DNA from 4 places in the Rhizobium sp. NZLR1 genome. Region 2 is predicted to be linked to each of the others. Evidence: predicted binding sites of a transcription regulator. Region 2 holds the regulator's gene; each other region holds the start of a gene.
The links. The regulator PhoB, encoded in region 2, activates phosphate uptake and scavenging genes when phosphate is short. The targets are predictions, from matches to a motif close to TGTCATNNANCTGTCAT.
Positions count from the first base shown of each region.

Region 1: the regulator PhoB is predicted to act here: its motif matches at 2,933-2,949, upstream of J3O30_RS18640 (esterase-like activity of phytase family protein).
Region 3: the regulator PhoB is predicted to act here: its motif matches at 5,666-5,682, upstream of J3O30_RS22260 (NAD-glutamate dehydrogenase).
Region 4: the regulator PhoB is predicted to act here: its motif matches at 4,348-4,364, upstream of J3O30_RS21330 (DUF2794 domain-containing protein).

Region 1 covers NZ_CP071632.1:3,768,478-3,776,396, reverse strand. Annotated here, with positions in the region: gene J3O30_RS18655 (DUF4164 domain-containing protein) at 276-551, shown strand; gene J3O30_RS18650 (cell division protein ZapA) at 678-1,064, shown strand; RNA gene ssrS (6S RNA) at 1,124-1,282, shown strand; gene J3O30_RS18640 (esterase-like activity of phytase family protein) at 1,363-2,850, opposite strand; gene J3O30_RS18635 (NAD(P)-dependent oxidoreductase) at 3,017-4,000, opposite strand; gene J3O30_RS18630 (metalloregulator ArsR/SmtB family transcription factor) at 4,142-4,474, opposite strand; gene J3O30_RS18625 (SRPBCC domain-containing protein) at 4,546-5,028, shown strand; gene gnd (phosphogluconate dehydrogenase (NAD(+)-dependent, decarboxylating)) at 5,158-6,189, shown strand; gene J3O30_RS18615 (mechanosensitive ion channel family protein) at 6,386-7,919, shown strand, end outside.
Region 2 covers NZ_CP071632.1:554,449-562,367, reverse strand. Annotated here, with positions in the region: gene apaG (Co2+/Mg2+ efflux protein ApaG) at 1-308, shown strand, start outside; gene J3O30_RS02810 (Hsp33 family molecular chaperone) at 455-1,447, opposite strand; gene argF (ornithine carbamoyltransferase) at 1,536-2,450, opposite strand; gene J3O30_RS02800 (aspartate aminotransferase family protein) at 2,488-3,687, opposite strand; gene J3O30_RS02795 (GcrA family cell cycle regulator) at 4,111-4,644, shown strand; gene J3O30_RS02790 (IS110 family transposase) at 4,917-5,855, shown strand; gene phoB (phosphate regulon transcriptional regulator PhoB) at 5,971-6,654, opposite strand; gene phoU (phosphate signaling complex protein PhoU) at 6,787-7,500, opposite strand; gene pstB (phosphate ABC transporter ATP-binding protein PstB) at 7,545-7,919, opposite strand, start outside.
Region 3 covers NZ_CP071632.1:4,539,939-4,547,857, forward strand. Annotated here, with positions in the region: gene J3O30_RS33770 (hypothetical protein) at 1-4, shown strand, start outside; gene J3O30_RS22235 (aspartate-semialdehyde dehydrogenase) at 116-1,150, shown strand; gene J3O30_RS22240 (lytic transglycosylase domain-containing protein) at 1,422-2,243, shown strand; gene J3O30_RS22245 (GGDEF domain-containing protein) at 2,295-3,914, opposite strand; gene J3O30_RS22250 (carbonic anhydrase) at 4,024-4,665, opposite strand; gene pdxY (pyridoxal kinase PdxY) at 4,737-5,612, opposite strand; gene J3O30_RS22260 (NAD-glutamate dehydrogenase) at 5,888-7,919, shown strand, end outside.
Region 4 covers NZ_CP071632.1:4,345,174-4,353,092, reverse strand. Annotated here, with positions in the region: gene ccmA (heme ABC exporter ATP-binding protein CcmA) at 1-108, opposite strand, end outside; gene acnA (aconitate hydratase AcnA) at 370-3,060, shown strand; gene J3O30_RS21335 (thioredoxin family protein) at 3,296-4,036, shown strand; gene J3O30_RS21330 (DUF2794 domain-containing protein) at 4,387-4,788, shown strand; gene J3O30_RS21325 (GNAT family N-acetyltransferase) at 4,852-5,409, opposite strand; gene J3O30_RS21320 (Bax inhibitor-1/YccA family protein) at 5,519-6,247, opposite strand; gene J3O30_RS21315 (ABC transporter permease) at 6,427-7,919, opposite strand, start outside.

The DNA.
Region 1 (7,919 bases), 1.4 Mb from region 2:
TGAAAGCGGCAGAGACATAGCAGTTGGGGCGGGCAAGTCAATAAATGGCAAGCCAAATCCGGGCGGGCAATGGCAATTTTTGACATTTGATCGCTCGATTGTACAAATGACAAATCACCTATCGTCGGCATGTGTAAAACGCTCATCCACAGGATAGGCCGGTAGGCAAGTGACAGGATTTATTGACGGGCCGTCGGCGAGCTGCATATCCTTTTTAAATCGCAGGATCGGCGCGGCGTGCCGATTCGCGGATCCTGCGCGGGAATTGGGAAGGCATGATGCCCACAGGCAAAACCATGGAAGCAGCGCTCAACGAATTGAGACAGGCGATTTCGGGCCTCGAAAATGCCGTCGACATGCGCGTCGAGCGGCAGCGCGAGCAGGGCGAGATCGAGGGCGAGGTGCGGCGCGTGCACGCCGACCGTTCGCGGCTGGCGCAGGAGCTCGACCAGGCCGAATTCCGCGCAAACCGGCTTGAGGAAGTCAACCGCGAGGTATCGCGGCGGCTGGTGACGGCCATGGAAACGATCCGCGCGGTTCTGGATCGCTAGAACAGGATGATTTTAGGCCAAGTTGGCCCAAAATCTGAATCCTGTTCTCATTTAAGCGTTAAGCATGATGTCGTCCGAAAACCGCTCATACCTTTCGGCATCATGCTCTCGTAGAAAGAGTTTGGCATGGCGCAGGTGACGGTAACGATCGACGGCAAGGCCTATCGCATGGCCTGCGAGGAAGGGCAGGAGGATCACCTGACCGATCTGGCGACCAGTTTCGACCGCTATGTCGGCCATCTCAAGGGGCAGTTCGGGGAAATCGGCGATCTCAGGATCACCGTCATGGCCGGTATCATGATCATGGACGAGATTTCCGAGTTGACGCGCCGCGTCGCCGGGCTCGAATCCGAGCTCGAGTCGCTGCGCGGCAACCGCGACACGGTGCTTGCGGCCACCGCCCGCACCGAAGAAAATCTCGCGGCGGCGCTCAGCGAGGTTTCAAGCCGGATTCGCGGAATCACCGACAAGCTGAACGGACGGCCCCCCCCGAACTCAATGGATCTGAATTAAATAACGACTGCGTGCCGCCGCCACTGGCGCGCTGGCGCAAACGACCTTATATATCGCGATGCGGTCTGCGCCTCTCGACAGGAACCACAATCCCTGGGGCCATACTCGATCCAAAGGGAGCTGTCCCTGGCTAGGCCCGTGGGCCTGGACACACGGCGCCCACCTACGTTTGTAGGCACCCAGGATCGTAAACATCCATCGGTTGTCGTGGATCGCACCTTTCCCTTCCCTCCCCTTCGACGGCGCCGGACCGACCGGGCGAACGCGGTTTACGCGTCCGCCCTGTTCAGCGCGTCCGCTATTTTTTCAGACCTGGAAGGGTGATCTGGAAGACCTGGAACAACGTGTCGACATCGGCACCGCCGTCCGCTTTGTAAGCCGCACCGACTTGGAAACCATCCTGTGTCAAGAAGTCGTTGTCATTGGCGAGGAACAGGAAGTAGTCGTCCGGCAGGTTCGGGTCGAGAACGCTTGCAAGACCCATGGCTTCCCATTTTTCCGACAGGTTGTTCTTGTCGTTCGGCGCACCGTTGTGCAGGCCGAAGCGAGCAAGGTCGGCCTTGTTGTTGATGTCGATGAAGGGCGTCAGCGTCGCCGTCGTCAGCGAGGGATCGACGACGCCCTTCGGCGCGATCGGCTTGTCGGCATCGAAATCGCTGCCGGCGATATCGGTCGCATCGGAGAGGTCGACGATGTTGATCTTGCGGTAGAGCGAGGTGTCGCCCTTCAGGCCCTGGCCGTTGCCGCTGTCGCGGGCGAGCATCAGGAAGGTCTTGTCGGACAGGGCGACGATTTCGCTCTCGGCGGCGATCACCGTCTTGTCCTTGGCATCTTTGAAGACCGGCAGCGGCACAACATATTCATGCACCAGCTTCAGATGATCGGGATCGGCGGCGTCATAGATCATGGCGCGGGTATTCTGACGGGTCGAGCTGGAATCGCCGCCGTCCTGGCGGGTGGCCGACTGCAGCACTGATATGATGAACTTGCCGTCCGGCGTCATTGCCATGCCTTCGAGCCCCTGGTTGTTCTGGCGTCCGGTCTCCGGATCCTTCGGATCAGGAGCGGAGGCGCCGGGGCCGGGATTGTTGGAGGCGAAGCTCAGCGCGCCCTTGCGCATCGGCAAAAGCGCCTTCGGCGGCTGGGTCGCCGAGAGCAGGTGGCCGTCGGCTACGAAGCGGTAGATATAAGGGCCGTATTCGTCGCTGACGAACATGGTGCCGTCGGCCATGCGGATGATGGCTTCATTGTCGAGCGCGATCTTGCCGTTTACAGCCTGCGGCAGCGGCGGAAAATTGCCGGCAGCGACGCGCACGCCGGATTCCGGATCGAGACCGGTCATGTCAGCGCCCTTGTCATCGACAAAGAGCATGGAATCGACAAGCTTTGCGTCGACGCCGGACTGCTCCTTGCCGGCCTCGGGTGTTGCGCCCGGAGCAACCGGCGTGAGGCTGATCGCGATGGTGTTCAGGCGCGGGCGGTAGTCGACTGTGCCGGTGACATTGTAACCCCGGTCGGGCAGCAGGTAGAGCATGCCCTTGTAGCTGGCGCCGTCGCGGCTCCAGGCGGTTGGATCGATCGCCATGCCAGAGCCGGAACCGAAGGTCTCACCGAATTTGTCGCGTTGGTTGGCCGGGATGCGGCCGATGCTGACCAGGCCTTTGTTGATGAAGGTGAGGCCGCCGGCGGTGGCGGAATTCTCGGCCATTGCGACGGCCGGAACGGCGGCGGATGCGGCAAGAACCGCGGCGAACAGCCGCGATGCATATGGTCTGACGTTTTTCATGAAAATACCCTCTCGGTCAAAAGCGCTCTCGAAACGGCTTCCGCCGGCAGGCCGGACACCGCAGACGGTCTATGACGGGATCATGATATCTGGATGACGCTTTGCAGCGAAAAGGCCATGCCGAGAGAATGTCGGGCATCCGCGTGTCCGCATTCCAGTTTGCTGCTTACCCGGCCGGATAAGGCCCTTCGGCAAAGACCTCGTCGTGGTAGAATTTCGAGCCGACGTCCAGCGCCAAGGGGCTGCGCCATTCCCTGTTGTCGCGCAGGCAATCGAGTACGAGTTGGAAATCATATCGGGGCTGCCAGCCCAGTTCCCGCCTTGCGCGAGCGTTGACATAGACACGGTCGAGCGTCGGGGACATCGTCCACCCGCGTGATGCATAGAGAGCGCCTGCACCCGGAAACAGTCGTTCGACGACAAGAGACGCGTCGTGCCGGATCGCGACGAGATCGGTCGCCGAAAACGGCGTCGTGGCGGAGACGATGTAGCGGCCGAAGCCGATTGCCGGCGCCTTGTCGAGCGCCAGCAGATGGGCGCGGACCACATCGGCGATATCGACGCGGCGGTGAAGAAGCTCGTTGGCATGGGCATTCTCTGCCGAATAGCCGCCGCGAATGTGAGGATCGTCGTCGATTTCGGGAAAGAAGCGCGATGTCCTGAGAATGACGACCGGCAGGCCGGAGTTGCGGGCGAAGAATTCGCACAGACCTTCGGCGGCGAGTTTCGTCACGCCGTAGATGTTTTTCGCGACTGAAAGCATGTCCTCGGTCACCCATGCCGCCGGTTCGCCGGCGGCCGGCGTCAATGCCGCACCGAAGGCGCTGGTGGTGCTGGTGAAGACGAAGCTTGCAACGCCCGCGGCGACCGCCTCTTCGAGCAGGTTCAGCGTGCCGCCGACATTGGTGTCGAGGAAATCGCGATTGCCGTGGGTCGCCACATGCGGCTTGTGCAGTGTGGCGGCATGGACGACGTGGCGGATGTCCGACATCGCCTGCCGGATGAAAGCGCGATCAGCGATCGAGCCGACCACGTCGGTGGACGCTGAGGGTTTGATATCGATTCCGCGCGCCGTCCGGTCTTGCGCTCGCAGGCTGCGCATCAGCGCCTCGCCGAGATGGCCGGCGCTTCCCGTCACCAGTATCGTCATTGCATCCTCTCCTTCGGCGGCGGAGGCTATAAAGACTGACGTTTGCGGACAACGCATGATTTATGCATGAGCATGCAGGAAAGCTGCAGGCTCAGCCGATGCTCTGACAAGGGGCCGGGAAGCAAGCTGTTCGCCGGATCATTATTCCGTCTGGCCTTCGAGATCGCTCCTCAACCGGTCGAGGATCGATAGAGCGTGGCCGGCGTAAGCGCTGATCCAGCGGTCATGGATGTGCTTGATCGGCAGGCTGTTCAGGTGGTTCCAGCGTTCGCGGCCTTCCTTCCGGGCGATGACCAGATCGGCTTCCTCCAGCACTTTCAGATGCTGCATCACCGTGCAGCGGTCCATTTGCGGAAACATCTCGCAGAGCGTCCCTGTGGTGCGGGGGGCATCCTTGAGCAGGTCGAGGATTTCGCGGCGGCGATGATGCGCCAGCGCCTTGAAAACGGGGTCGTCGGTCGATTCGCTTGACATGTTATGGTTTTATAACATAATGGATCCGAGTACAATGGAATACGAGCATAATGGAGAAGAGGAGAAGTGCCATGTCTCTCGGAATCCGTGTTTCCGGCCGCATCGGCCGTCCCGTCGCAGAGGTATTTGACGCCGTCGTTAACCCAAAGAAGCTCAGCAGCTATTTCACCACGATCGGCGGGGCGAGCGCACCGCTCGTCAAGGGCACGACGGTGACCTGGTGGAAGGACGCCCAAGTGGAGGTGGTCGAACTCGTGCCGGAAAGCCGCATCGTGCTCCGCTGGGATGGCGGCACCGACGACGACAAGACGACCTATAAGACGTCGGTGGAGATGAATTTCAAGCCGCTGGAGGATGGCGGCACCTTGGTGACCATCGCCGAGACCGGCTGGCGCGAGGACGATGCCGGCCGGCGCGGCAGCTATCTAAACTGCGAGGGCTGGACTCAGATGCTCTGCTGCATGAAGGCTTTTATCGAATATGGCATCAATCTGCGCGAGGGCATGTTCCTCAGCGAAATGAAGGGAGAGCCGGCCAGCGCGCCGGATGTCTGACGAACCTCAAGGAGATCGGCGGCGCAATCGTCGCACTCGCCCATAGGGGCCAGACTTCGCTTGCCTGTCACACTGCGGGTGCTAATTTCCGGATTCGATACTTCATCTCGATTTCCAGGAGATTTTATTATGCAGCTTGGCATGGTTGGTTTGGGCCGCATGGGCAACTACATGGTCCAGCGGTTGATGCGGGGCGGTCACGAATGCGTCGTCTACGACGCCAGGCCGGAAAGCGTTGCCGAACTCGCGGGCCTCGGTGCGACCGGCAGCGCTTCGCTCGAAGAGTTCGTCTCGAAGCTCACCCATCCCAGGGCAATCTGGCTGATGCTGCCGGCGGCGATCGTCGACAAGGTGCTGGCGAGCCTGATGCCGCTGCTGCAGAACGGCGACATCGTCATCGACGGCGGCAACTCGTATTACCACGACGATATCCGCCGCGGCGCCGAACTTATCACCAAGGGCATCCACTATGTCGATGTCGGCACCAGCGGTGGCGTCTTCGGCCTGGAGCGCGGTTATTGCCTGATGATCGGTGGCGAAAAGGGCACCGTCCAGCATCTATCCCCAATCTTCGCGACGCTGGCGCCCGGCGCCGGCACGACGGAAGCCTCGCCGAACCGCACCGCCGAAGCGGCTGCGGCCAGCACCGCGGAACAGGGCTACCTGCATTGCGGCCCGCATGGAGCCGGTCATTTCGTCAAGATGGTGCATAACGGCATCGAATATGGCCTGATGGCCGCCTATGCCGAGGGTCTCAATATCCTGCAACACGCCAATATCGGCGCTGCCTCGCATGTGGCCGACGCGGAAACCGCGCCGCTTGCCCATCCCGAACATTTCCAATACGACTTCAACCTGCAGGATGTCGCCGAAGTCTGGCGCCGCGGCAGCGTCATCACCTCCTGGCTGCTCGATCTGACAGCCGATGCGCTGCATGCCGACCCCTCGCTGTCGAAATATGCCGGCCGCGTCTCCGACAGCGGCGAGGGCCGCTGGACGATCATGGCGGCAATCGACGAAAGCGTGCCGACACCGGTGCTGAGTGCTGCGCTCTACGGCCGCTTCTCCTCGCGCGACAACGACGAATTCGCCAACAAGGTGCTGTCGGCGATGCGGGCGGGCTTTGGTGGCCACGTGGAAAAGCCGGCCGCCAAATCGTGAAGTCAGGCGTCGTGCGCGCCCGTTTCGCATTGTGACCTGGTGTGGCGAGGGCGGCGGCCATAAAACTGCCGGCCTTTCCTCACGGTCTTCGCTTTCGCCCTCCTTGCTGCCGGCATCGGTCGCGGCTATTCCATTGCTATCGGGAGACGTCCGCCTCGCCTTGTGTCGGCGGCCGGCGCTCCATCGGAGGGCGGCAATGAAGCGTGACATGGCAGGGATATTCAGGGTCGCCCTATTCTGGACAATGGCGCTGTCGACGCTTGCTGCGGCAGTTTCCCCAGGAGCGGCGCAGAGCCCATCTTCGGTTCCTGCCGCAGCAGGTCCGCCGGCCGAAGTGCGTGAGATGATGGAGCTCATGCAGAAACCTGAAGTCAAGCAGTGGATGTCGAACCAGATGGCGACAGCACCTGCGGGCGGTTCCGCGGCTGCGGATCAGATGTCGGTGCTGTCAGGCCTATTGCAGCATGCCCGCCGGCACGTCTCGATGGTCTCCGATGCAGCGATGACGCTACCCTTTCAGATCGGCAATGCATCCTCGCTGTTCTTCGGTGAGATCGCCGCGAACGGCTGGTCGCGCATGGTGGCGCAGTTCCTGGCGATCTTCCTGCTCGGCGCTATTGTCGAGAGCATTGCCCGTTATGCCTTCCGCCGTCGCCGGCGTCGCCTGGCTGAGATGGCCGGCATGCATTTGGCGCCGCGCGTCATCCCGGCGTTGATCTTCGCGGCGGCAACGGTGCTTGCGCTTCTCAGCCTCGGCTGGCCACCGCTTAGCCAGAGCATCGCGATCGTCTGCGTCGTCGCGCTCATCGTGCAACGCTTCACGATCTGCCTCGGCGGCGTGCTGGTCGATCTCATCGGGCTGGCGCGGGCCGAAGAAGAACGACAGGGCATCACCGCCCCGACGATGCCGGGGCGTGCCGTTGCGCTCTTCTGGTACCGCCGTTGCGCGACCTTCGTCATCTATTTCATGCTTGGCTGGGCGGTGATCCAGTCGATGGAGCCGCTTGGCTATTCCGCGAGTGTGCGGCTCCTCGTCGGTTATATCCTCGGCATCGGCCTGCTGTTGATTGCGATCGAAGCGGTCTGGTCGCGGCCGCACAAGGATGAGAAGCGCGGTCACGGGACCTCCTGGGCGCTCATCGTTTATTTCCTGTTGCTCTGGAGCCTCTGGGTCGCAGGCTTCAATTGGCTGCTCTGGCTCGGCATCTATGTGCTGCTGCTGCCGCGCGTGCTTGCCGTCTCGACGATTGCGGTAAAATCGCTGCAGCAGACCGAAGCAAGCTTCCTGGCCACGCGCCGCATTGCGGCCGTGTTGCTCGACCGCGGTGTGCGGGCGCTGATCATTGCCATTGCCGCCATCTGGCTCGGGCGCATGCTCGGCGTCGGCGCCGATACGATGGCCGCCGGCGACACCATGGTCGACAAGATCGCGCGCGGCGTCATCGGCGGCATCGTCATCCTGCTTGCCGCCGATCTTCTCTGGCATGTCATAAAGGCCTATATCGACGGCAAGCTGCTCGATTCATCCGTGGATGGCGGAGCAACGGACGAAGAGAAGGCCAAACGCGCACGGATCCTGACGCTGCTGCCGATCTTCCGCAATATCCTTGCCGTCGTCATCGCCGTCATCGCCGCTTTGATGGTGCTCTCCGGCCTCGGCATCGAGATCGGGCCGTTGATAGCCGGCGCGGGCGTCGTCGGCGTCGCGGTCGGCTTCGGTGCGCAGACGA
Region 2 (7,919 bases):
ATGTCTGGGGCTATCGGATTGTCATCAGCAACAATTCCGGCATCGCCGTTCGCCTGGTCAATCGCTATTGGAATATCACCGACCAGAATGGACAGGTGGACGAGGTCACCGGTCCGGGCGTCGTCGGCGAACAGCCGCGGCTCAGCCCCGGCGACACCTACGAATATTCCTCCGGCTGCCCACTCGACACCCCCTCCGGGCTGATGTTCGGCCATTACCAGATGGAAACGGACGAAGGCGACACCTTCGATGTCGACATTCCCGCCTTCTCGCTGGATTCACCGGGGTTGTTGCGCGTGCTCAACTGACAGGCCGGCCCGAAATCATTTTGCCCGCTTGATAGATTGCCGACACCGGCCCCTCATCCGCCTGCCGGCACCGACCGGGGTCGAGACCGGTGGCTCGACCCCGGCAAGGGTTAGGGTGAGGGGCAGATATCAGGGGCCAACCGAGCCTATTCGGCCGGCTGAAGTTCGACCGGCTCGAAGCGATAGGTGGTCGAGCAGAATTCGCAGGTGACAGCGATCTCGCCATCTTCCTGGCTGGCCTCGATCTCCTCGGCAGAGAAGCCCTTCAGCACGCCCTTGATCTTGTCACGCGAACAGCTGCAGCGATCGAAGACGGCGCGCGGTTCGTAGACGCGCACGCCGCGCTCGTGGAACAGGCGGAACAGCAGCCGCTCGGTGCCAACCAGCGGATCGGTGAGTTCATCCGCATCGATGGTCTCGACCAGCGAACGCGCTTCGGCCCAGGAATCGTCCTCGCTATGCGGGCGGCTGCCGGTGTCGCCGTCGCCGCCGTGGAGATCCGGTTGACGCATGCGCTCCGGCGCTTCCGGCAGGAACTGGGCGACAAGGCCACCTGCCCGCCAGCGATGGCGTGGCTGGCCTTCATCGTCGCGATCGAAGAGTTCGGCCGCGGCCAGACGCACGCGCGTCGGGATCTGCTCCGACTGGCGGAAGTAGACGCCGGCAATGTCCTCGAGCGTGGTGCCGTCGAGCGCGACAATACCTTGGTAGGGCTGGCCGAACTTGCCCTGGTCGATGGTGAAGGCAAGCACGCCGTGGCCGAGCAATTGCTCCGGCTCGGTTTCGCCAGCTTCAATGGCCTTGTCGAGCAGCGCCTGGTCGAAACGGGCATAGGCACGGACATTTTCCGGCGTCGAAAAATCGGCAACGAGAAGATCGACCGGGCCGTCGCCCTTGGTCTGCACGGTGAACTTGCCGTCAAACTTCAGCGAGGTGCCGAGCAGCACCGTCAGCACGACGACTTCGGCGAGCAGCCGGGCGACAGGGGCCGGATAATGATGGCGCTCGAGGATCGCGTCGAGCATCGGGCCGAGCTGGACGGCGCGGCCGCGCACATCCAGCCCGTCCACCTGAAAGGGGACGACATGGTCATCGCCGGCGAAATCGAACTGGCCGAGGGCGGCTGCAGCTTCTGCCATGGATTCACTCCTAGTTTTCAAGCGAAAGGACAGGGTGCTCTTCGCTCGCGCGGCCACGCGTTTTTCGCACGCGGCGTCCGATTATGGTTCAGATCGCGCCCAGGCACCAAGCAAGAATCGACTTCTGCGCATGAAGACGGTTTTCCGCTTCATCGAAGACCACGGATTGCGGACCATCGATCACGTCGTCCGTCACTTCCTCACCGCGATGAGCGGGCAGGCAATGCATGAACAATGCATCATTGCCGGCCTTCGCCATCAAGGCCGCGTTGACCTGGTAAGGCTGAAAGACATTGTGACCCCGGGCCCGATGTTCCTGATTCATGGAGACCCAGGTATCGGTCACCACGCAATCGACGCCTTCGACCGCACGGTCGGCATCATGGCAGAGCATGATTTCGGCGCCCTCATTGCGGGCCCAGTTCAGATAGTGATCCTTAGGCTCCGAGCCAAGGGGCACCGCCATGTTCATGCGATAGCCGAAGCGGGCGGCGCCTTCGACCAGCGAATGCAGCACATTGTTGCCGTCGCCGGTCCAGGCGATGGTCTTTCCCTTGATCGGGCCGCGATGCTCTTCGAAGGTCATGATATCGGCCATGATCTGGCAGGGATGGGTGTCATCCGTCAGCGCGTTGATCACAGGCACGGTCGCATGTTCGGCAAGCTCCACCAGGCGCGAATGCTCGGTAGTGCGGATCATGATCGCATCGACATAACGCGACAGAACCTTGGCGGTGTCGCCGATCGTCTCGGCGCGGCCGAGCTGCATCTCGGTGCCGGACAGGAACAGCGTTTCGCCGCCGAGCTGGCGCATGCCGACATCGAAGGAGACGCGGGTGCGCGTCGACGGCTTCTCGAAGATCATCGCCAGCATCTTGCCGGCGAGCGGCTTGTCGCCCGTGCCGGCCTTGAAGGCCTGCTTGCGGGCGAGCGCATCGTTCATGATGATTCTGAGATCGGCTGAGGTGACCGCGGAAAGATCGAGGAAATGTTTGGGAGCCATGTTCTTACCTGTGCTGCGCCCGAAGGCGGCAATCTCTTCAAGCCGTTTTCTTGACCTTCGCGGCGCGAATGCTCTCGGCGGCGCGCTCGATGCGGTCAAGGCCCTCTCGGGCTTCCTCGGCGGTGACGACGAGGGGCGGAAGAAGGCGGATGACGTTATCGCCGGCGGGTATGCCGAGCAGATGGGCGGCGCGGATCGCCTGCAGCAATTCGGCCGAGGGAATAGCAGCCTTGATGCCGAGCAACAGCCCCTCGCCTCTGATATCCTCGATCACATCGGGATAGCGATCCTTCAGCGAGGCGAGGCCCTGGCGGAAGACGAGTGCTACGTCGCGCACCTGCTGGAGGAAGCCATCGGCGAGGATGATGTCGAGCACGGCGCTGCCGACGGCCATGGCGAGCGGATTGCCGCCATAGGTCGAGCCATGCGTGCCGGCCTTCATGCCGGAGGCGGCCTCTGAAGTAGCAAGGCAGGCGCCGAGCGGGAAACCACCGCCGATGCCCTTGGCAACCGCCATGATGTCGGGCGTGACGCCCGACCATTCATGGGCAAAGAACCTGCCGGTGCGGCCAACGCCGGTCTGGACCTCGTCGAGGATCAACAGCAGGCCGTTTTCGTCGCAAATCTGGCGAAGCGCCTTCATGAATTCGGGGGTGGCAGGACGCACGCCGCCCTCGCCCTGCACCGGCTCGATGAGGATTGCCGCCGTCGCATCGGTGATCGCGGCGCGGACCGCTTCGATGTCGCCGAACGCCACCTGATCGAAACCCGGCGCCTTGGGGCCGAAGCCTTCGAGATATTTCTCCTGGCCACCGGCGGCGATTGTCGCGAGCGTCCGCCCATGGAAGGCGCCCTCGAAGGTGATGATATGGAAGCGCTCGGGATGGCCGTTGGAAAACTGATAACGGCGCGCCGTCTTGATCGCGCATTCGAGCGCTTCAGCACCCGAATTGGTGAAGAACACCTTGTCGGCGAAGGTGGCGTCGGTCAGCCGTTTGGCCAAACGCTCCTGGCCGGGGATCTCATAGATGTTGGAGAGGTGCCAGACCTTGTCGGCCTGCTCCTTCAGCGCGCCGACCACATGCGGATTGCCGTGGCCGACCGAGGTGACGGCAACACCGGCGCCGAAATCGAGATAACGTTCGCCGCTTTCGGTGATCAGCCACACGCCCTCGCCTCGCTCGAACCGCAGCGGGGCACGAGAGTAGGTGTCATAAAGCGGCGCGGCTTCAGCCATGGCGCGGTCTCCCGATCAGAGTTATCAAGCAACGGACTCCGGCTAAGAAAACCAGGCCCGAAAAATTAAAAATGCCGCCTTGCGGCGGCCAGCGGTACTATTTCCTTTTCGCGCTGCAATGTCAACAAAACTGCGCCCTTAGCGCATGCAGCAAGGTTGTACAGCGGTGTTTTCGACCTTCAACAGGCTTTATTGCAGAAATGACACGCTGGGGCAGCAAGTTGGGGAAAACTCCGAATTCGATTCATCCGGATTCATGCGACTCTTGTCACGGAGTCACGCTCACACTAGGTTAAAGTTCAATTACTAGACTGCATGCGGCGGAACTAGTCACCAAAATTGATCAAGCGTTTCTTGTTTCGGAGCTTCCGAGGCAACGGTGAGGGATTCTGCCATCACCAACGCAGAAGGTGGAGACAGGGCATGAACTGGACAGACGAGCGGGTCGAGAAACTCAAGAAGCTTTGGGCCGAAGGACTGAGCGCCAGCCAGATCGCGGCGCAACTTGGCGGTGTCAGCAGAAACGCTGTAATCGGCAAGGTGCACCGCCTGAGCCTTCCGGGCCGCGCCAAGGCCGGCGGCACGGCCGCCACGGCCCGAACGCCGAAACGCAATACATCGGCGCCGCGCGCGCCGAACTTCGCCTCTCGGATCACCACCCGCACCGTTACCCGCCAGCAGGGCGCAACGATGCTGAAGGAAGAGATCGAGATCGAAACGGTCGAGGAAATGGAATACGTGCCGAAAGGCAACGTGGTCGTGCCGATCTCCCGCCGCCTCGGCCTGACGGAACTGACCGAACGCACTTGCAAGTGGCCGGTCGGCGATCCGCTGAAGGATGACTTCCACTTCTGCGGCTGCGAGTCCCCCGACAATTCACCCTATTGCGGCTATCACCAGAAACTCGCCTACCAGCCCGTCAACGAACGCCGCCGGGCGGCAGCGCGGGCGAGCTGAACGGGTGACATTGTCGACATGCAAAAACGGGCTGGAAGGCCCGTTTTTTTATGTGAGTACGTTGGGTGTGGCTGCCCCTTGTATCTGCACGTTAGAGATTTTGTGCGATGGAAGCGATTGAGCCTCTGGCCGGGTGGCCACCCGGCCAGAGGCGTGACGAAGTCGCCCGTTCCCCCTCTGGTTACAACCGTGGATGAGCCTGGGATCTTCGTCATCGTCACGTACGACCGAATAGTCGCTTGGTTCCAATCGCACGCACAAGGCAGGTTACCGTGAACAGAGTTATATGTGGAGTGGATGTTTCGAAGGACTGGCTGGATGCGTCTATCCGCCCGTCCGGGACGTTTGAGCGTTTCAGCAATGACGCCACCGGCATCGGCGCGCTGGCCGATCTTTGCCGGGCCGAGAATGTCGAGCTCGTCGTCATGGAGGCTTCCGGCGGTTACGAGCGGACGGCCTTCCTGTTGTTGTGGGAGATGGGGATCGCCTGCGCCTTGGCTAATCCGCGCCATGTGCGCCGGTTTGCCGAAGCCATGGGCTTTCTGGAAAAGACCGACCGCATCGATGCGGCGATGATCGCCCATTATGCCGAAACCAAGCGGCTGGCTGCCCTGCCGCCGCCGAAAGCCGCGCAGATGCGGCTGTCGGCGCTGATGGCGCGGCTGTCCCAGGTCACGAGTGACCTGACCGTCCAGAGGCAGCGCCGCAGTGCGGCCCGCGATCATCAGAGCGTGGCAAGCCTCAACGAGGTGATCGCGCTTCTGGTGCGCCAGAGCCGCACCCTCGAAGGCGAGATTGCCTCGATGATCGATGACGATCCGCTCTGGGCCTGCCTCAACCAGGCCTTTCGCTCGATCAAGGGCGTGGCCAACCGTACCGTTGCCCGGCTGATGGCCGAATTGCCTGAGATCGGCCGGATCTCCAACAAGGCGATCGCCAAGCTGGCCGGCCTTGCGCCGATTGCCAACGACAGCGGCAAACGCAGCGGACATCGGCCGGTGCGCGGCGGGCGCTCCGGACCACGCGCCATTCTGTTCCTGGTTGGCGCCATCGCAGCCCGACACAATCCGCATCTGGCGGCATTCCAGCAAAGGTTGCAAAGCCAGGGCAAACCGAAAATGGTCATCCGCATCGCGCTCGCCCGAAAACTCCTGGTCATTCTCAATGCAAAAGCACGAGATGCGCGAAGAGAATTCGAACATGCAACTTGACAGCCCAGATAGTCGCTCATCCGCCTGCCGGCACCGACCGGGGTCGAGACGAGTGGCTCGACCCCGGTCGGGTTAGGGTGAGGGGCAGAGCTTGCTCGACTTTATCGGAAACCCCTCAGGCTTCCATCGAATAGCCGGCGCCGCGGACGGTGCGGATGACGTCTTGCATGTTGGAGAAGTTCAGCGCCTTGCGCAGGCGGCCGACATGGACGTCGACGGTGCGTTCGTCGACATAGATATCGTGGCCCCAGACGCCGTCGAGGAGCTGCGAGCGGGAGAAGACTCGGCTCGGCGACGACATCAGGAATTCCAGCAGGCGGAATTCGGTGGGGCCGAGGCGGACTTCGCGGCTTTTGCGATGGACGCGATGGGTTTCGCGGTCGAGTTCGATATCGCCGCATTTCAGCACCGTCGACAGCACCTCGGGACGGGCGCGGCGTAGCATCGCCTTGACGCGGGCAACGAGCTCCGGGGTCGAGAACGGCTTGACGACGTAATCGTCGGCCCCGGTCGACAGTCCGCGGACGCGCTCGCTCTCTTCGCCGCGCGCCGTCAGCATGATGATCGGCAGACGTTCGGTTTCCGGCCGCATGCGCAGGCGCCGGCAGAGTTCGATGCCGGAGACGCCGGGCAGCATCCAATCGAGGATGAGCAGGTCGGGCGTGCGCTCCTGAAGCCTGATTTCGGCTTCGTCGCCACGAAGGATAGTATCGACCTCGAAGCCTTCCGCTTCGAGATTGTAGCGAAGAAGCACGCTCAAGGCTTCCTCGTCTTCAACAACTGCAACTCTCGGGATCATGCCTGTCGGTCTCCTCGCGCATGTTCCTTAAACCGGGGTGATTTAAGCAATGCATCCTGCGCAAATTCAGAAAGGTGGCTGCGACCTCTTTGCGCGCCCGGATGGGCGCGCACGCAACGGCTAGTATGGGCTTTATTCCGTGACCGCGCCGACGGTGTTGGCGCTGTCGTCTTTCGGACGGTCACCTTCCGGCTGTGCGCCGGTCGCCATGTAATAGATCGTCTCGGCGATGTTGGTGGCGTGGTCGCCGATGCGCTCGATGTTCTTGGCGCAGAAGAGCAGATGCGTGCAGCTGGTGATGTTGCGCGGATCTTCCATCATGTAGGTCAGCAGCTCGCGGAACAACGAGGTGTACATCGCGTCGATCTCGTTGTCGCGTTCACGGATCGCATTGGCCTTGTCGGCAGAGCGCGTCGTGTAGACGTCGAGCACTTCCTTGAGCTGGACGAGCGCCAGCTCGGACAGATGCTCGAGACCGCGGGCGAGCTTGCGCGGAACGCCGGTGCTCTGCACGGCGATGACGCGCTTGGCGGTGTTCTTGCCGAGGTCGCCGACGCGTTCGAGATCGGCGGCGATGCGGATCGAACCCATGATTTCGCGCAGGTCCGAGGCCATCGGTTGACGGCGGGCGATGGTAACGATCGCCTTGTCGCCGATTTCTCGCTCGGCGTGATCGAGGATCACATCGTCGGAGATGACCTTCTGCGCCAGCGCGGTATCGCCGTTGACGAGCGCCCGGACGGCCTCGCTGACCATCTGCTCGGCCAGGCCGCCCATTTCGGAAATCCGCCTGGACAGGAACTTCAGATCATCATCATAGGCAGAAAAAATATGTGTCGATGCCATGGGGCTTTATCCTCGAATAACGGGAAGGCTTGGTGTCGCCAAAATCAACCGAAGCGACCCATGATGTAGTCCTGGGTGCGCGGATCGTCGGGATTGGTGAACATCTTGTCGGTGTCGTTCTCCTCGACGAGATTGCCGAGGTGGAACATGGCGGTGCGCTGCGAGACGCGCGCGGCCTGCTGCATGGAGTGGGTGACGATGACGATCGTGTAGTTCTCGCGCAGTTCGTGGATCAGTTCCTCGACCTTGGCGGTGGCGATCGGGTCGAGCGCCGAGCAGGGCTCGTCCATCAGGATGACTTCAGGGCTGACGGCGACGGCGCGGGCAATGCAGAGGCGCTGCTGCTGACCGCCGGACAGGCCGGTGCCGGATTCATGCACGCGGTCCTTGACCTCGTTCCAGAGGCCGGCGCGCTGCAG
Region 3 (7,919 bases), 590 kb from region 2:
CTGATGTCTCTGGCCTGCCGCTCTCTCCCCGGCTCGGCTGGGGACAGGAAGACGCGATCCGTCGCGCCTTTCCCCTCACCGGAAAAGAGGAGAGAAGAGAAAGAGAGCTTGAGAAATGGGTTTCAAAGTAGCAGTTGCGGGAGCGACCGGAAACGTCGGCCGGGAGATTCTCAACATCCTCTCCGAGCGGGGCTTCCCCGCCGATGAGGTCGTGGCGCTTGCCTCCTCGCGTTCGCAGGGTACCGAAGTTTCCTACGGTGACCGGACGCTGAAGGTATCCAATATGGAGAATTACGATTTCTCCGATACCGACATCTGCCTGATGTCGGCCGGCGGTGAGATCTCCAAGAAGTTCTCGCCGAAGATCGGCCAGCAGGGCTGCGTTGTCATCGACAATTCCTCGGCCTGGCGTTACGACGCCGACGTGCCGCTGATCGTGCCGGAAGTGAACCCGGATGCCATCAGCCTGTTCACCAAGCGCAACATCATCGCCAATCCGAATTGCTCGACTGCCCAGCTGGTGGTGGCGTTGAAGCCGCTGCATGACTTCGCCAAGATCAAGCGTGTCGTTATCTCGACCTACCAGTCGGTCTCCGGCGCCGGCAAGGACGGCATGGACGAGCTCTTCAATCAGACACGCGCCGTTTTTGTCGCCGATCCGATCGAAAATAAGAAGTTCACCAAGCGTATCGCCTTCAACGTCATTCCGCACATCGATAGCTTCATGGAAGACGGCTACACCAAGGAAGAGTGGAAGGTGCTGGCCGAGACGAAGAAGATGCTCGACCCGAAGATCAAGGTGACCTGCACGGCAGTGCGCGTGCCGGTTTTCATCGGCCATTCGGAATCGGTCAATATCGAGTTCGAAAACGAGATCACCGCCGACCAGGCCCGTGACATCCTGCGCGATGCGCCGGGCTGCCTCGTCATCGACAAGCGCGAGGACGGCGGCTACATCACGCCTTATGAATCCGCCGGCGAGGACGCGACCTACATCTCGCGCATCCGCGAAGATGCGACGGTCGAAAACGGCCTCAACATCTGGGTGGTCTCCGACAATCTGCGCAAGGGTGCGGCATTGAACGCCATCCAGATCGCTGAGCTGCTCGTCAATCGTGGCCTTGTCAAACCGCGCAAGCAGGCCGCCTGATACCATTTGTAAACCATAATATGCTAAAGCCCTGCTGATGAAGGCAGGGCTTTTTGCCGAACAGTAAGCGCCCTTATCCATAAGCGCTTACTGAAAGGTGATCGTGACAAGATCGCCGTCGGCTGGCATTCTGCCTGGCGTCAAGCCAAGCTATGCCGCCCGAAACCGATAGCGGTTTTGGGACAAAGGCATGAACAGAACAAAGATTTAAGGCGCGTCGCATGGTTCTGATGGCCGCGGCGCGCTTCAGCAGACCGGAGCGGGGTTTCTCATGCGCATGACAACATTCCTTCTGGCCGCATCTATGGCAGCCGGCGTCCTCCACGCGCTGCCGGCAGCGGCCCAGGGCGCCCAATGCGGCAACAATAGCAGCGGTTTCAGTGCATGGGTCGCCGACTTCAAGCAGGAAGCGGCGGCAAACGGCGTCAGCCGCTCGGTCCTCGACCGCGCCTTCGCCAACGTCAATTACAACAAACCGACGATCGCCGCCGACCGCGGCCAGAAGAGCTTCAAACTCTCCTTCGACGCGTTCATGCAGAAGCGCGGCGGTGCCACCGTCATTTCCCGCGGCCGCAGCATGAAGGCCGCCAACCAGGCACTTTTTGCCTCGATTGAACGCCGTTTCGGCGTTCCGTCCGGCCCGCTGATCGCGATCTGGGGCATGGAGACCGGTTTTGGCAGCTATATGGGCAACCAGCATACGCTGTCGGCTGTTTCGACCCTTGCCTATGACTGCCGTCGTTCGGACTATTTCACCGACCAGCTCTATGCCGCGCTCCAGCTCGTCTCCGAGGGCTATCTGAGCCCGCAGGCCAAGGGTGCTGCCCACGGTGAAATCGGCCAGACGCAGTTTCTGCCGCGCAATGTCGTACGCTTCGGCGCCGATGGCGACGGCGACGGCCGCGTCGACATGGTCGGTTCCCGCGCCGATGCCCTGGCCTCGACTGCGAATTTCCTCAAAGGCCATGGCTGGAGCGCCGGCGCCGGCTATCAGCCCGGAGAGCCGAATTTCGTCGCCATCCAGGGCTGGAACGCCGCCAGCGTCTACCAGCAGGCGATCGCCTATATCGGCCAGCAGATCGACGGCAAATAGGCCCTCATCGACAACGATACCCGAAAACGCCGCTGCGACATGCGGCGTTTTTCATGTTCGGGTATCAAAACCGCCGCCCGACGCCTTCTTGCGTCGCTCCTCCTTCGCCGGCGCCTGCACGATCGGTCCCGAAACGACGCAGTTGCGGCCGGAGGCCTTGGCGGCATAGAGCGCCAGATCAGCGCGTTTGACCAGATCCTCGAAGTTCCGGTTGGCGGCTTCATTTGCCCGGCCGGCGCATCCGAAACTCGCCGTCACCTTGAGAACATCGCCGCTCTCCAAAGATATTTCCGCCGCTTCGATCGCCAGCCGCACGCGCTCGGCAATGATTGCAGCATCGTCAGGCGTCGAATCCGGCAGAAGCGCCAAAAACTCCTCGCCGCCATGGCGCACCAGCAGATCGAAGGAGCGAAAATTTTGACGCGCGACGCCCGCGACCTGCCGGAGCACGGCATCGCCGGCATCATGCCCGTTGATATCGTTGACCTTCTTGAAATGATCGAGGTCGAAGAGGACGACGGAGATCCAGCGCGACCCGTGCTCGGCCTGCGTCAGAAGCGCCGATGCGGCGACCTCGAAGCCGCGCCTGTTGTACAAGCCAGTCAGAAGATCGGTCTGGGCGGCGTTGCGCAACTCGCTGACCAGTGTCTCGCGATCCCGCGTCAGCCGGTCGATCAGGCGCAGGCCCCTTGCCGCCAGCGTCATCACCAATGTGGCGAGAAGCAACAGGCCGGCACACAGCCCCAGGATCAGCGTCAGATGTATATGCGCGCGCGTCGACAAGTTTTCGCCGGTCTCATGAATATCTTTTGCGGCCTCGACCATCTTCTGCTGCAGGAAGATCATGCGTTCGCTCTGCGCAGTAGCCCAGACGTCGCGCACTACGCGCGTCGGCTGCGATCCGGCAAGGATCGCATCGGTGATCGCATTCGCCTTCACCTGGTCGCTACGGGCAAGATAGGCAACGATGTCGCGCACGATCGGCGCCGTGGAATGAAAGACCATGTGGTCCATGCCCTCACCGAGCATTACCTTGCCCTGTACGAACAGCTCCACCGGAAACCGCGCGGAAACACGGTGATCGAGGTAGCGGGTGCCGACGCCGGTAATCAGTCTTTCGCCGTAATAGGTCAGCAGAATACCCATCAGCTGGTTGGATTTCTCAAGCAGCACCGGATCGCTGATCAGTGGTGAAAGCGTGTCGACGACGGCAAGCTGCTTGAGAGCTGCATACCAGTAGATAGAACCGGGATCGCTGCCGGCGTAAAGGCCCTGGTCGACGGCGTTGCGGGCGGCAACGATGCGGCTATAGGCAAGGCTGAGAATCGATAATTCGCCGGCCAGCCCTGGGTCGAGCGCATCGCGGGAGGGCAGCGTGGCATAGAAGGCCAAGCGCTCGCGATCGAGCGTCACCCGGCTTCTCTGCATGTCGGCGGCAGTCGCGTTGTTGGGACGTGCGAGGTAGAGGCGGGTGGCGCCAATTTCACTCAGGATCTCCGTGGCGGCGATCGACCCGCCGCGGGCAAGCACGTCGGCGAACTGCCTGTCCTTTTCGAGATCCCTGTATTGTCTGAGCGAAGACCTTATGACGACGACGCCTTCAATGAGCATGAAGACGAAGGGCAGCATGATGGCGGCCAGGATAACCCTTTTGATGGTTTCGAACTTCATCGCCAATCGCCACGGTGATCAAAACGTCGGTCGTGCGCGACCAATTGACGGCATCTTAGCAGCAATTCTTAATAAACTGATAAAGCGGCGGATCCCTAGATTTCTGGCCCTAGATTTCTGGACGAATGAAGTCACGAGTCTCAGCATCCATCACCCAGAGTTCGCCTGTGGAGATATCGAACCATGCGCCATGGAGGTGCATTTTTCCTGCTTCCTCGAGCGCCTTGATGTCGGGAAAGCTTCTGAGATTGTCGATCGAATTGCGGATCGAGACACGCTCCAGCGCCGTCTGCCGCTCGGCCGCCGTCATCACATCGTTGCTCTGGATCTGCTCGGCGGCGGGCTTGACCAGCGACATCCAGCGGCCGATGAAATCGCCGGGCGACAGCGGCTCGGCGTTCGGATCGAGCGCTGCACGGATTCCGCCGCAGCGGCCATGGCCCATCACGACGATATCCGAGACCTTCAGCGCCTGCACGGCAAATTCGAGCGCGGCCGACGTCGAATGGAAGTGACCGTCCGGCTCGTAAGGCGGCACCATGTTGGCAACGTTGCGAATGACGAAGAGCTCGCCCGGGCCGGCATCGAAGATCAGCTCCGGTGCCGCACGTGAATCCGAACAGGCAATGACCAGCGTATGGGGACTCTGACCGTTTTCGGCAAGCTGCCGATACCTGTCGCGGGCGTCGGCATAACGTCCGCTCATAAAGTTGCGATAGCCGTCCAGAAGAGGATTTGGAAAACGCTGCATGCTTCTGGATTAGCGCGCGCGGAAGACAAGATCAACTGCTGCACTGCAAAATGAACGCATTGGCCGATGTGTCATTTTTTCCGCCGCTGCGCCGGATGCACGAGCCGGCGCATCTGCACCATGGCCATCGGCGTCGAAAGGCTGGAAGCATCGCTTGCCAACATCAATTCGTTGCTGCCGCGCTTGACGGCGCGCGCAAGCACCTCGAAGACGCTGGCGGTGGCAAGCTGAAGCGCTTTTTCGTCCTCGAGGCCGGAAAGCAGGCGCGACAGGAAGACGGCAGCAAGCAGGTCGCCGAGCCCATTCGGCGGATTTTCGACGACGCGGTGCTCGGCAAGAAGCGCGTGACGGCCGGAAAGATAGAGATTGCCGGTACCGCCCGCCATCATCGGCACGGCCGAGGTGACGAGCATGCGCGATGGTCCGAGCGCCAGCGCCGCCTCCATGATCGCGCTGTTGTCTTCAAGCGCTGCCCCCGAAAGCCATGCGAGTTCGTAGCGGTTCGGCGTCGCCAGCGAGGCGAGCGGGATGAGATGATCGCGAATAGCCTCTGCGGTCGCTTCCGGCACGTAGAGGCCGCCGAGATCGCCCATGACGGGATCGCAGACATAAAGCAGTTCCTGATTATCTTGCCGGAGCGCAGCGATCAGCCGGGCGACGGAACGCGCCTGGGCGGCATTGCCGAAATAGCCCGAAAGCACCGCCCTGACTTCGCCGATCCAGGGCGCGCGGATTAGATCGTCGATCGCCGCGTCGAAATCCGCTTCCGCAAATGTCAGCCGCGTCGAGCGGCCGTGGCCGGGATGCCAGGGAAGCACGATGGTCGGCAGCGCCCAGACAGGATGACCGAGCGTCTCCAGTGCAAAGACCGCCGCCCGGTTGCCGACCGAGCCGCGCACCACATGACTGGAGATGACAATGACTGCGCCCGCTGCATTTTCCGACATGATACCGAGGTCCGAATGATGATCGCGTTTTGATGATCTTTTTGACGGCGCGCTGTCAACCATTCTTCACGTGGGCATGGAAATGTAGGCGAAACGAAAACTAAAAAGAGGCTTCCCCGTTCGTTTTGGCCAGGAAAGCGAAAAAATCCCTCTTCATTTCCTATTTTGAGGGTCAAAAAAGCATCAAGACAATCGTTCGGGCCTCCATTTTAGAGATTTTTTCGAAGAATCTTCTGTTAGCTTGCAGAAAATCAGTCCATTGCGGGAGGCGATCCATGGCTGCCAGAAACAATCCGAAACGGGAAAAGCAGATCGAAAGCGCACGCAAGATCGCCAAGGCGACGGGCGAGGCGCATCTCGATCCGGAAATACTCTTCGGCCGGGCCAGCAATGACGATCTCGAACTCTATACGCCTGAGATGCTGGCGCTCTCCGCCGTGCATTCGGCAAAGGAACTTGCCGCCTGGAATGGCAAGGCGCCTCGTGTCGGCATCGACACCATTGCCGATGTGACGCCAGATGGCATTGCCGTTTCGGTGCTATCGGTCACCGACCGGAACATGCCTTTTCTGTTTGAATCGGTCATGGGTGAAGTGACGAGCACCTATCGCGACCTGTTCATGGCCGTGCATCCCATCCTGATCATGGAAAAAGGTAAGGCGCCGGCGATTTATTCCGCCGATCATCCGAGCGACCCGGCCAACCGCGTCAGCCATATCCAGCTCCACATTGCGCCGCTCAACTTCGCCCAGGCCGCAGATCTCGTCAAACGTGTCGAAACCGTCCTCGAGCAGGTCCGCCTGTCGGTGTCCGACTGGAAGCCGATGCTTTCCAAGATCGACGGGGTGATCGCCGAGCTCTCAGCCAACGGCACCACCCGGAAGAAGGCTGATCGCGATGAGGCAATCGCCTTCCTGACATGGCTGCGCGATGAGAATTTCACTTTCCTCGGGATGCGTGAATATGTCTATTCCGGCAAAGGTTCCGATGCCAGGGTCGAACGCGACAAGGGTGCTGGCCTCGGCATGCTCTCCAACCCGGATGTGCTGGTGTTGCGCACCGGCAAGGACGCCGTGACGACGACGCCTGAGATCCTGGCCTTCCTCGACGGCCCCGATTTCCTCATCGTCACCAAGGCAAATGTGAAATCGATCGTCCATCGCCGGGCCTATATGGATTATGTCGGCGTCAAACGTTTCGACGCTGCGGGCAACGTCACCGGCGAACTGCGCATCGTCGGGCTCTTCACTTCGACGGCCTATACGTCGCTCGCCTCTGAAATCCCGCTGCTGCGTTCCAAGATCGAAAAGGTGAAGGAGCATTTCGGCTTCGACCCGATGAGCCATTCCGGCCGCATGCTCGACAACACGCTGGAATCTTATCCGCGCGACGACCTTTTCCAGATCGACACCACGTTGCTTGCAAATTTTGCCGAACAGATCAATGACTTGGCCGACCGTCCGCGCGTGCGCGTCCTGCCGCGCATCGACCATTTCGACCGCTTCGTCTCGGTGATCATCTACGTGCCGCGCGAGGAATACGACTCGATCGTCCGCGAGCGGATCGGCACCTATCTGAAGACTGTCTATGACGGTCGTGTCTCCGCCTATTATCCGGCTTTCCCGGAAGGCGGCGTGGCGCGCGTGCATTTCATCATCGGCCGCTCCGGCGGCAAGACGCCGCGTATTCCGCAGGCAAAGCTCGAGCAGGTGATCCGCGAAATCACCGCCCGTTGGGACGACCGTTTCGAGGCGCTGGCCGGGGCCAAGGCGCCGAAGATATCGGTCGACCAGGCCTTCCAGGATTCCTTCACTCCGGAGGAAACCGTTGCCGACCTCGCCGATATCGGCGCCTGCGCCGCTGGCGAGCCGCTTCGCATCCAGTTCTACCATCGTCCGGAAGAACGGGGCCGCATCCTCTCGCTGAAAATCTTCCACGCCGGCGGCCAGCTGGCGCTGTCGCGCCGCGTACCGCTTCTGGAAAATCTCGGCTTCAATGTCGTCAGCGAACGCACCTTCGACATTGGGGTGCCGGCCGCCGATGGAGAAACGAAACTCGTCGTGCTGCACGATATGGAGCTCGGGGCCCGCAATGGTGGCGACATAGACCTGCAGCGCTACGGCGCTGCCCTCGAAGAAGCCTTCGTCGCCGCCTTCGCCGGCACGATCGACAATGACAGCTTCAATCGGCTGATCCTTTCGGCCGGGCTTTCAGCGCGCGAGACGAACGTGCTGCGCGCCTATGCACGTTATCTCCGCCAGGCCGGCATTGCCTATTCGCAGGATTACATCGCAACCACGCTCGACA
Region 4 (7,919 bases), 790 kb from region 2:
TCTTCCCGTCAGCACAAGCGCCTCGCCGGCTGCCAAGTGAAAGGAAATGTTAACGAAAATGAGATCCTCACCGCGCCTGGCAGCCAGATTTTCGGCGGTGAGATGCATGCGTCGGCTCTTTCTTCGTTTCGGGTCGCGGCGGGGTCAAAAAATCTCCGATTTTGACCGCGCTCGGGTATGGCAAGTTTTTAGGAAATTATCTATAAGAGCCGCAACCACGCCAGCGGTCGGCGTGAATTTCATCCTTGCGCCGAACTTGGAGCATCTGTTCCACGTGCGGACAGCGGAAATGGCCGTACCCGCATCCTGATGTGCATTAAGTGCATAGGCGTTCGCACGACTGTGTTGGCTATCAGAACGGGGTCTCTCGTGTCTAAATCTCTTGACAGCTTCAATTGTCGTTCCACCCTTTCCGTTGGTGGAAAGGACTATGTCTATTACAGCCTGCCCAAGGCTGAGGCAAACGGTCTGGCCGGCGTCTCGAAGCTTCCCTATTCGATGAAGGTGCTGCTCGAAAACCTGCTGCGCTTCGAAGACGGCCAGTCGGTCACCAAGGAGCATATCCTCGCTGTTGCCGAATGGCTGAATAATAAGGGTGCGGTCGAAAACGAAATCGCCTACCGCCCGGCGCGCGTGCTGATGCAGGACTTCACCGGCGTTCCCGCCGTCGTCGATCTTGCCGCGATGCGCGACGCGATGGTGTCGCTCGGCGGCGATCCCGAGAAGATCAACCCGCTCGTTCCCGTCGATCTCGTCATCGACCACTCGGTCATCGTCGACGAATTCGGCACGCCGCAGGCTTTCGCCAGGAATGTCGAGCTGGAATACCAGCGCAACGGCGAGCGCTACCGCTTTCTGAAATGGGGCCAGCAGGCCTTCAAGAATTTCCGCGTCGTGCCTCCCGGCACCGGCATCTGTCATCAGGTCAATCTCGAATATCTCGGCCAGACCGTCTGGACCAAGGAAGAGGACGGCGAGACGATCGCCTATCCGGATACTTGCGTCGGCACCGACAGCCACACGACGATGATCAACGGTCTCGGCGTGCTCGGCTGGGGTGTGGGTGGTATCGAAGCTGAGGCGGCGATGCTCGGCCAGCCGGTCTCGATGCTGTTGCCCGAAGTCATCGGCTTCAAGCTGATCGGCAAGCTCAAGGAAGGCGTCACGGCGACCGACCTCGTCCTCACCGTCGTGCAGATGCTGCGCAAGAAGGGCGTCGTTTCGAAGTTCGTCGAATTCTTCGGCCCCGGCATGGACAATATGCCGCTCGCCGACCGCGCGACGATCGGCAATATGGGTCCGGAATACGGCGCCACCTGCGGCTTCTTCCCGGTCGATGGCGAGACTATCAACTACCTCACCGTGTCCGGCCGCACGCATGACCGGATCGCTCTCGTCGAGGCCTATTCGAAGGCCCAGGGCATGTGGCGTGATGGCGACGGTTCAGATCTCGTCTTCACCGATACGCTGGAACTCGATCTTGGCGACGTGGTGCCGTCGATGGCCGGCCCGAAGCGTCCGGAAGGCCGCATCTCGCTCGAGAACATCGCGACCGGCTTTGCCGGCTCGATGGATGCCGATTACAAGAAGCCGGGCCAGCTCAACAACCGCTACGCCGTCGAAGGCACGGATTTCGATCTCGGCCATGGCGACGTGGCGATCGCTGCCATCACCTCGTGCACCAACACTTCCAATCCGTCGGTACTGATCGCTGCCGGGCTTCTGGCTCGCAACGCCGTAGCCAAGGGCCTGAAGACGAAGCCCTGGGTGAAGACCTCGCTGGCACCGGGATCGCAAGTCGTCGGCGAATATCTTGCCACGTCAGGCCTGCAAGCCGATCTCGACAAGCTCGGCTTCAACCTCGTCGGCTTCGGCTGCACCACCTGCATCGGCAATTCCGGCCCGCTGCCGGCGCCGATCTCGAAGACGATCAACGACAAGGGCCTGATCGTTTCCGGCGTCCTTTCCGGCAACCGCAACTTCGAAGGCCGCATTTCGCCCGACGTGCAGGCGAACTACCTGGCTTCGCCGCCGCTCGTCGTCGCCTATGCGCTCGCCGGTACGGTGCAGATGGATCTGACCAAGGAGCCGATCGGCGAAGACCAGAACGGCAATCCGGTTTATCTCAAGGATATCTGGCCGACCTCGCACGAGGTGCAGGAGTTCATCCAGAAATACGTGACCCGCGAACTTTACGAAAGCAAGTATGCCGACGTCTTCAAGGGCGACGTCAACTGGCAGGCAGTTCAGGTTCCTCCGGGCCAGACCTATGCCTGGGACGACGATTCGACCTATGTCCAGAACCCGCCCTACTTCGTCGGCATGGGCAAGAAGGGCACCGGCATCGCCGATATCAAGGGCGCCCGCGTCCTTGGCCTGTTCGGCGACAAGATCACCACCGACCACATTTCGCCGGCCGGTTCGATCAAAGCGGCATCCCCTGCAGGTGCCTATCTGCTCGGCCATGAGGTCGCCGTTGCCGACTTCAACCAGTACGGCACACGCCGCGGCAACCATGAAGTGATGATGCGCGGCACCTTCGCCAATATCCGCATCCGCAACCATATGCTCGGCCCGAACGGCAAGGAAGGTGGCTACACCATCCACTACCCGTCGAAGGAAGAGACCTCGATCTACGACGCGGCGATGCAGTACAAGGCCGAAGGCGTGCCGCTCGTCATCTTCGCCGGTGTCGAATATGGCAACGGCTCCTCGCGCGACTGGGCTGCCAAGGGCACCAATTTGCTCGGCGTCAAGGCTGTCGTCGCCCAGTCCTTCGAGCGTATCCATCGCTCGAACCTGGTCGGCATGGGCATCATTCCTTTCGTCTTCGAAGAGGGTACGACCTGGCAGAGCCTCGGCCTGAAGGGCGACGAGCTCGTCACCATCGAGGGCTTGGAAAAGATCAAGCCGCGCGAGAAGAAGATCGCCAAGATCACCTATGGCGACGGCACTGTGAAGGAAGTTCCGCTGCTGTCGCGCGTCGATACGCTCGACGAGGTGGTCTACCTCAACAATGGCGGCATCCTGCAGACGGTTCTGCGCGATCTCGCTGCCTGATTGTTAAGAGCTTCATAATATGATGATGGCCGCCGGAGAGCATTTTCCGGCGGCTTTTCTTTGCGGCGACGGTATTTGAGGGACCTCACGATGATTTGTTTTATGCGGGTTCCGGTTGCGCTGCGTCTCACCCGTTCGTGACTTTTCGTTTGGATCCGGAAGGATTATTCGTACGTTCATATGTCAGGGCCTCCGGTCGAACACGCCGTCGGCGCTGAAAAAGAGGTGCAGGTGAATGTCCCCCCGTTTTCTGATTCCGCTGATCGCCGGCGTTGTTCTCTCAGGCCCGCTTCAGGCCGAAGACGGCACGCCGAAAGGTGTCGTCGAACTGTTTACGGCGCAGGGCTGCTCCTCCTGTCCTCCCGCGGATGCTGCTTTCCGTAAGCTGGTGAGCCAGGGCGATGTCATCGCGCTCGCCTATCATGTCGATTACTGGAACTATCTCGGCTGGGCCGATACGCTGAGCTCGAAGGAAAACACCGAGCGGCAATATGGCTATGCGAGGACAATGGGCCGCAGCAACGTCTACACGCCGCAGGCCATCGTCAACGGGCGCGGTCATCTGGCCGGCGCCGATCTCAACGGTATCAACGGCAAGCTCGATACCTATAGCGGCGAAGGCAACGGGCTGACCGTCCCCATCAGCGCGTCGATGCGCGGCGACGAGCTGGAGATCAAGATCGGCGCGGGACAGGGCAAAGCCAATGTCGTGATGGTGTATTTCGACAAGGAAAAGACCATCGACGTCGAAAAGGGCGAGAACAGCGGAAAGAAGATTTCCTATCTGCACAGCGTCACCAATGTCGAAACCGTCGGCATGTGGGACGGCAAGGCGACCAGTCTGACGCTGCCAGCCAGTGTCCTGCAGCGGCCGCAGCTCGAGGGCTGCGCGATCCTGCTGCAATCGGCGACCGACAACGGCGATCCGGCTGCGATCCTTGGGGCGACCGTGGTGATGGCTGGAAAAAACATCTGAGATTTCATCCGCTTGCGGATGAAGTACCGGGCGGCCCGGCTGAGCGTATTCGGGGCTGGGGTTAAGGTCGATACGCTCCGCCGGGCCCTTTGGCGCGCTGGCGCCAAACCGGGATTCATAATTCTCCTGCAAATGAGGCGCTGTTTTGACTGAAATGCGGCGCTACCGAGAAAGCGACAACGCTATTATGCGCATCGGACGATGCGCCGATTCAAAGTGCTACGGCATCCTTGCGCGTCCAACGCGCGGCGCTGGAGTGCGGCCGAATGTGACGGCCGGCACTCTTGCAATTTGCGGCGGCTCGGGCACACTGTCACTCTCCTGTCACATGCAGAGGCCTCGGAGACTGAATGACAGATCAGCCGGATTTGCGACACGGCGAAAGCCGTTCCGTCGACAATAGTTCCTCAGTCGTCGTCGATCTCAGGGAATACAAGCAAAGCAAAGATCCACTTCCGGTGACCTTTCATCGGCGCGAACTGGATGCGATCCTCTGGATCTACGGCCGTATGGTCGGTGACGGCGAATGGCGCGACTACGCCATCGATCATCTGAAAGACAGGGCGGTATTTTCCGTCTTCAAACGCTCCGGTGAAATGCCGCTCTTCCGCGTCGAGAAAAATCCCAAGCTTGCCGCCAAGCAGGGCGCCTATTCGGTGATCAACGTCCACGGCACCATTCTGAAGCGCGGTCACGAGTTGAACCAGGTGTTGAAGGTGTTCGACAAGGCGCTGAAGCTGGTCGATAAGTAAGCCGAAACACTTTTTCTGCATGTCGTTATCCCGGAACCGCTGCACACTTCCGGGCGACATGCATCAGCCGGCAAACAGCGTGCCGGGATAGATGGACGGATCCGGATCGGTCGTCATACCCTCGCCGAGGACGCGCTGCATGAGCATCGTATCCAGCCAGCGGCCATGCTTGTAGCCGGCCCCCCGCATCAGGCCGACCTCCACGAAGCCCGCCTTGAGATGAAGCGCGATCGAGGCGGGGCTGGCGCCGCCGATGACCGCGATCATCTGACGAAAACCGAGACCGGTGCAGCGGTCGATCAGCTCGGTCATCAATGCTTTGCCGATGCCGCGGCCGCGGGCTTCGGGCGCCAGATAGATCGAATCCTCGACTATCCAGCGATAGGCCGGGCGGACGCGAAAGGCCGAGGCATAGGCGTAGCCGAGCAGGTTTCCGTCAGCATCGGCTGCGGCGATATAGGGATATTGCTGGCCGACGATCGCCGCAAACCGCTGCGCCATCTCAGCCTCGGACGGCGGCGTGATCTCATAGCTCGACGTGCCGTTCAGGACGGATTCGCGATAGATTTCGGCGATGGCGGGGATATCGGCTTCGGAAGCATTGCGCAGGAGGAAGGACATTTCGGCGGCAGGTCCATCGGAGGGCAAGGTCTCTCCTAAACCATTCCGCGAAAGCCGGCGCAACAAAAAAGGCGGCCGAAGCCGCCTTTTCGATCTCAGTCTGTCCTGCTTATTTACGGTTGCCCATGAACTGGAGCAGGAACATGAAGAGGTTGATGAAGTCGAGATAGAGCGTCAGCGCACCCATGATCGCCTTGCGGCCGGCCACGGCGACGTCATCGGCTTCCAGGTACAATTCCTTGATCCGCTGCGTGTCGTAGGCGGTAAGGCCTGCGAAGATCAGGACGCCGATCGCGGAGATCGCGAACTGCAGCGCGGACGACGCCAGGAAGATGTTGACGATTGAAGCGATGATCAGGCCAAAAAGACCCATGATCAGGAACGAGCCCATCGCCGACAGGTTACGCTTCGTGGTGTAGCCGTAAAGCGACAGCGCGCCGAAGGAGGCGGCGGTGACGAAGAAGGTCTGAACGACGCTCTGGCCGGTGTAGACCAGGAAGATCGACGAGAGCGACAGGCCGACAAGTGCGGCATAGACCCAGAAAGTCGTCTGGGCGGCGGCCACGCTCATGCTGTTAATGCGGAAGCTCAGGAAGAAGACGGCCGCAAGAGGCGCAAGGATGACGACCCAGCGCAAAGGCGACTGGAACAGCAGCACGCCGAACTGGGTGAGCTGGCCGTCCTGAACAGCGAAGTTGAATCCGAGATATGCGGCCACGCCGGTGATCGCCAGACCCAGCGCCATCAGGTTGTAAACCTTGAGCATATAAGTGCGCAGGCCTTGATCAATCATCTCGCCGGTCTGCGCGCGGCTTTGATAGTTACGAAGGTCAGCCATAGTTTCCTCTTACAAGCTCCGATGGAAATACGGTGTCGGGTTTTCGACCCGGGCGCCGCTGCGGAGCTCCAGCATGCCTGCAGACAATATGAGGCTTTCGCCGATCGCAAACAAGAGGCTTGCAAAGGCTCGGTCGGTTAAATCGCCGTAAGGTGAAGGGTTTGGGCGTCGCTATCCGGTCAGAGTTCGCGCAGGACGGGCGCCGCCTTCTGTCCGAGGATCCGCCAGGTGCCGATGAGGCCGATGCCGACGGTGAGGACGAGCGCGGTCACCAGCGTCAGCCCCGCCACATCGGGCAGGAAGGTCGAGGGCAGGCGCATGATGCGGGCGACGATGAACCAGGCGGCAACGCCGCCGGCGATCAACGCGAAGATTGCGGTTGCCAGCCCGAGGATCAGATATTCGTAGCTGAAGGCGCGGATCAGCATGGCGCGGGTGGCGCCAAGCGTCTTCAGCACCACCGCGTCGTGGGTGCGCGCCCGGTTTCCGGCGGCAAGCGCGCCGGCCAAGACGAGGATCGAGGCGATGAGAGCAACGGAGGCGGCGGCGCGAATTGCGGTCGCAAGCTCGCCGACCAGCTGGTTGACGATATCGATCGCGTCCTTGACGCGGACGCTGGTGATCGTCGGATAGGTGTTGGTGACGGATTTCAGGATCGCCGCATCTTCGGCCGGTGTCGAGGAGGGATCAGTGAGGGTCGCCAGCCAGGCATGCGGGGCGCCGCGGAAGGTGTTCGGCGAGAAAACCATGACGAAGTTGATCGACAGCGATTCCCATTGGACGCGGCGCAGATTGGCGATTTTCGCGGTAATATTGCGGCCGAGCACGTTGACGGTGATCTTATCGCCGATCTTCAGGCCGAGTTCATGCGCCTCTTCCGACGAGAAGGAGACGAGCGGCTCGCCGCTGTAATCCTTGCCCCACCAGTTACCTTCCGTGAGGGCGGCATTCTCCGGCAGGGTGTCGGCATAGGTGATGCCGCGATCGCCGTTCAGCACCCAGCGGCCGGCGGCCGGCACGTCCAACTTGGTGACATCTTCGCCGTTGAAGGCGACGATCCGGCCGCGCAGCATCGGCACTTCAACGAGCTTGCCCTGCGGCGCCTGCGCCTTGACGAGATCGCGGAAGGCGTCGACCTCGGCGCTCTGGATATCGACGAAAAAGAAGTTCGGCGCGCCTTCGTTCATGCGGCCGGTCAGCTGCCGACGCAGGTTGCCGTCGATCAAGGTCAGCGTCACCAGCAAAGCCAGGCCGAGGCCGAGCGAGAGCACGACCGAGGGCGTCAGCGCGCCGGGGCGATGGATGTTGCCGATTGCCAGCCGCAATGCCGGCGAGTTGACGCGCGGGCTGCGGCGCGCAAGCCAGGCGATCAGCGCGGCGACAAGGCGAAGGGCGACGAAGGCAAAGACGATCGCGCCGACGAAGACGACGGCGATGAAGCGGTCATAGGCGGTGACGATGGCAAGGCCGGCAAGGGCGGCCATGAACAGCGCGGCCAGCAGGATGTAGGGCCAGGAGGGCAGGCGGCGGGCCTCGAAACCCTGCTCGCGGAAGAGTGCCGTCGCAGGCACTTCGCGGGCGTGGCCGAGCGGCAGGATGGCGAAGGCGAGTGTCGTCAGGATGCCGAAGAGCGTGGCAAGCAGCAGGGCGCCGGGATAAAGGGTCGGCGCAG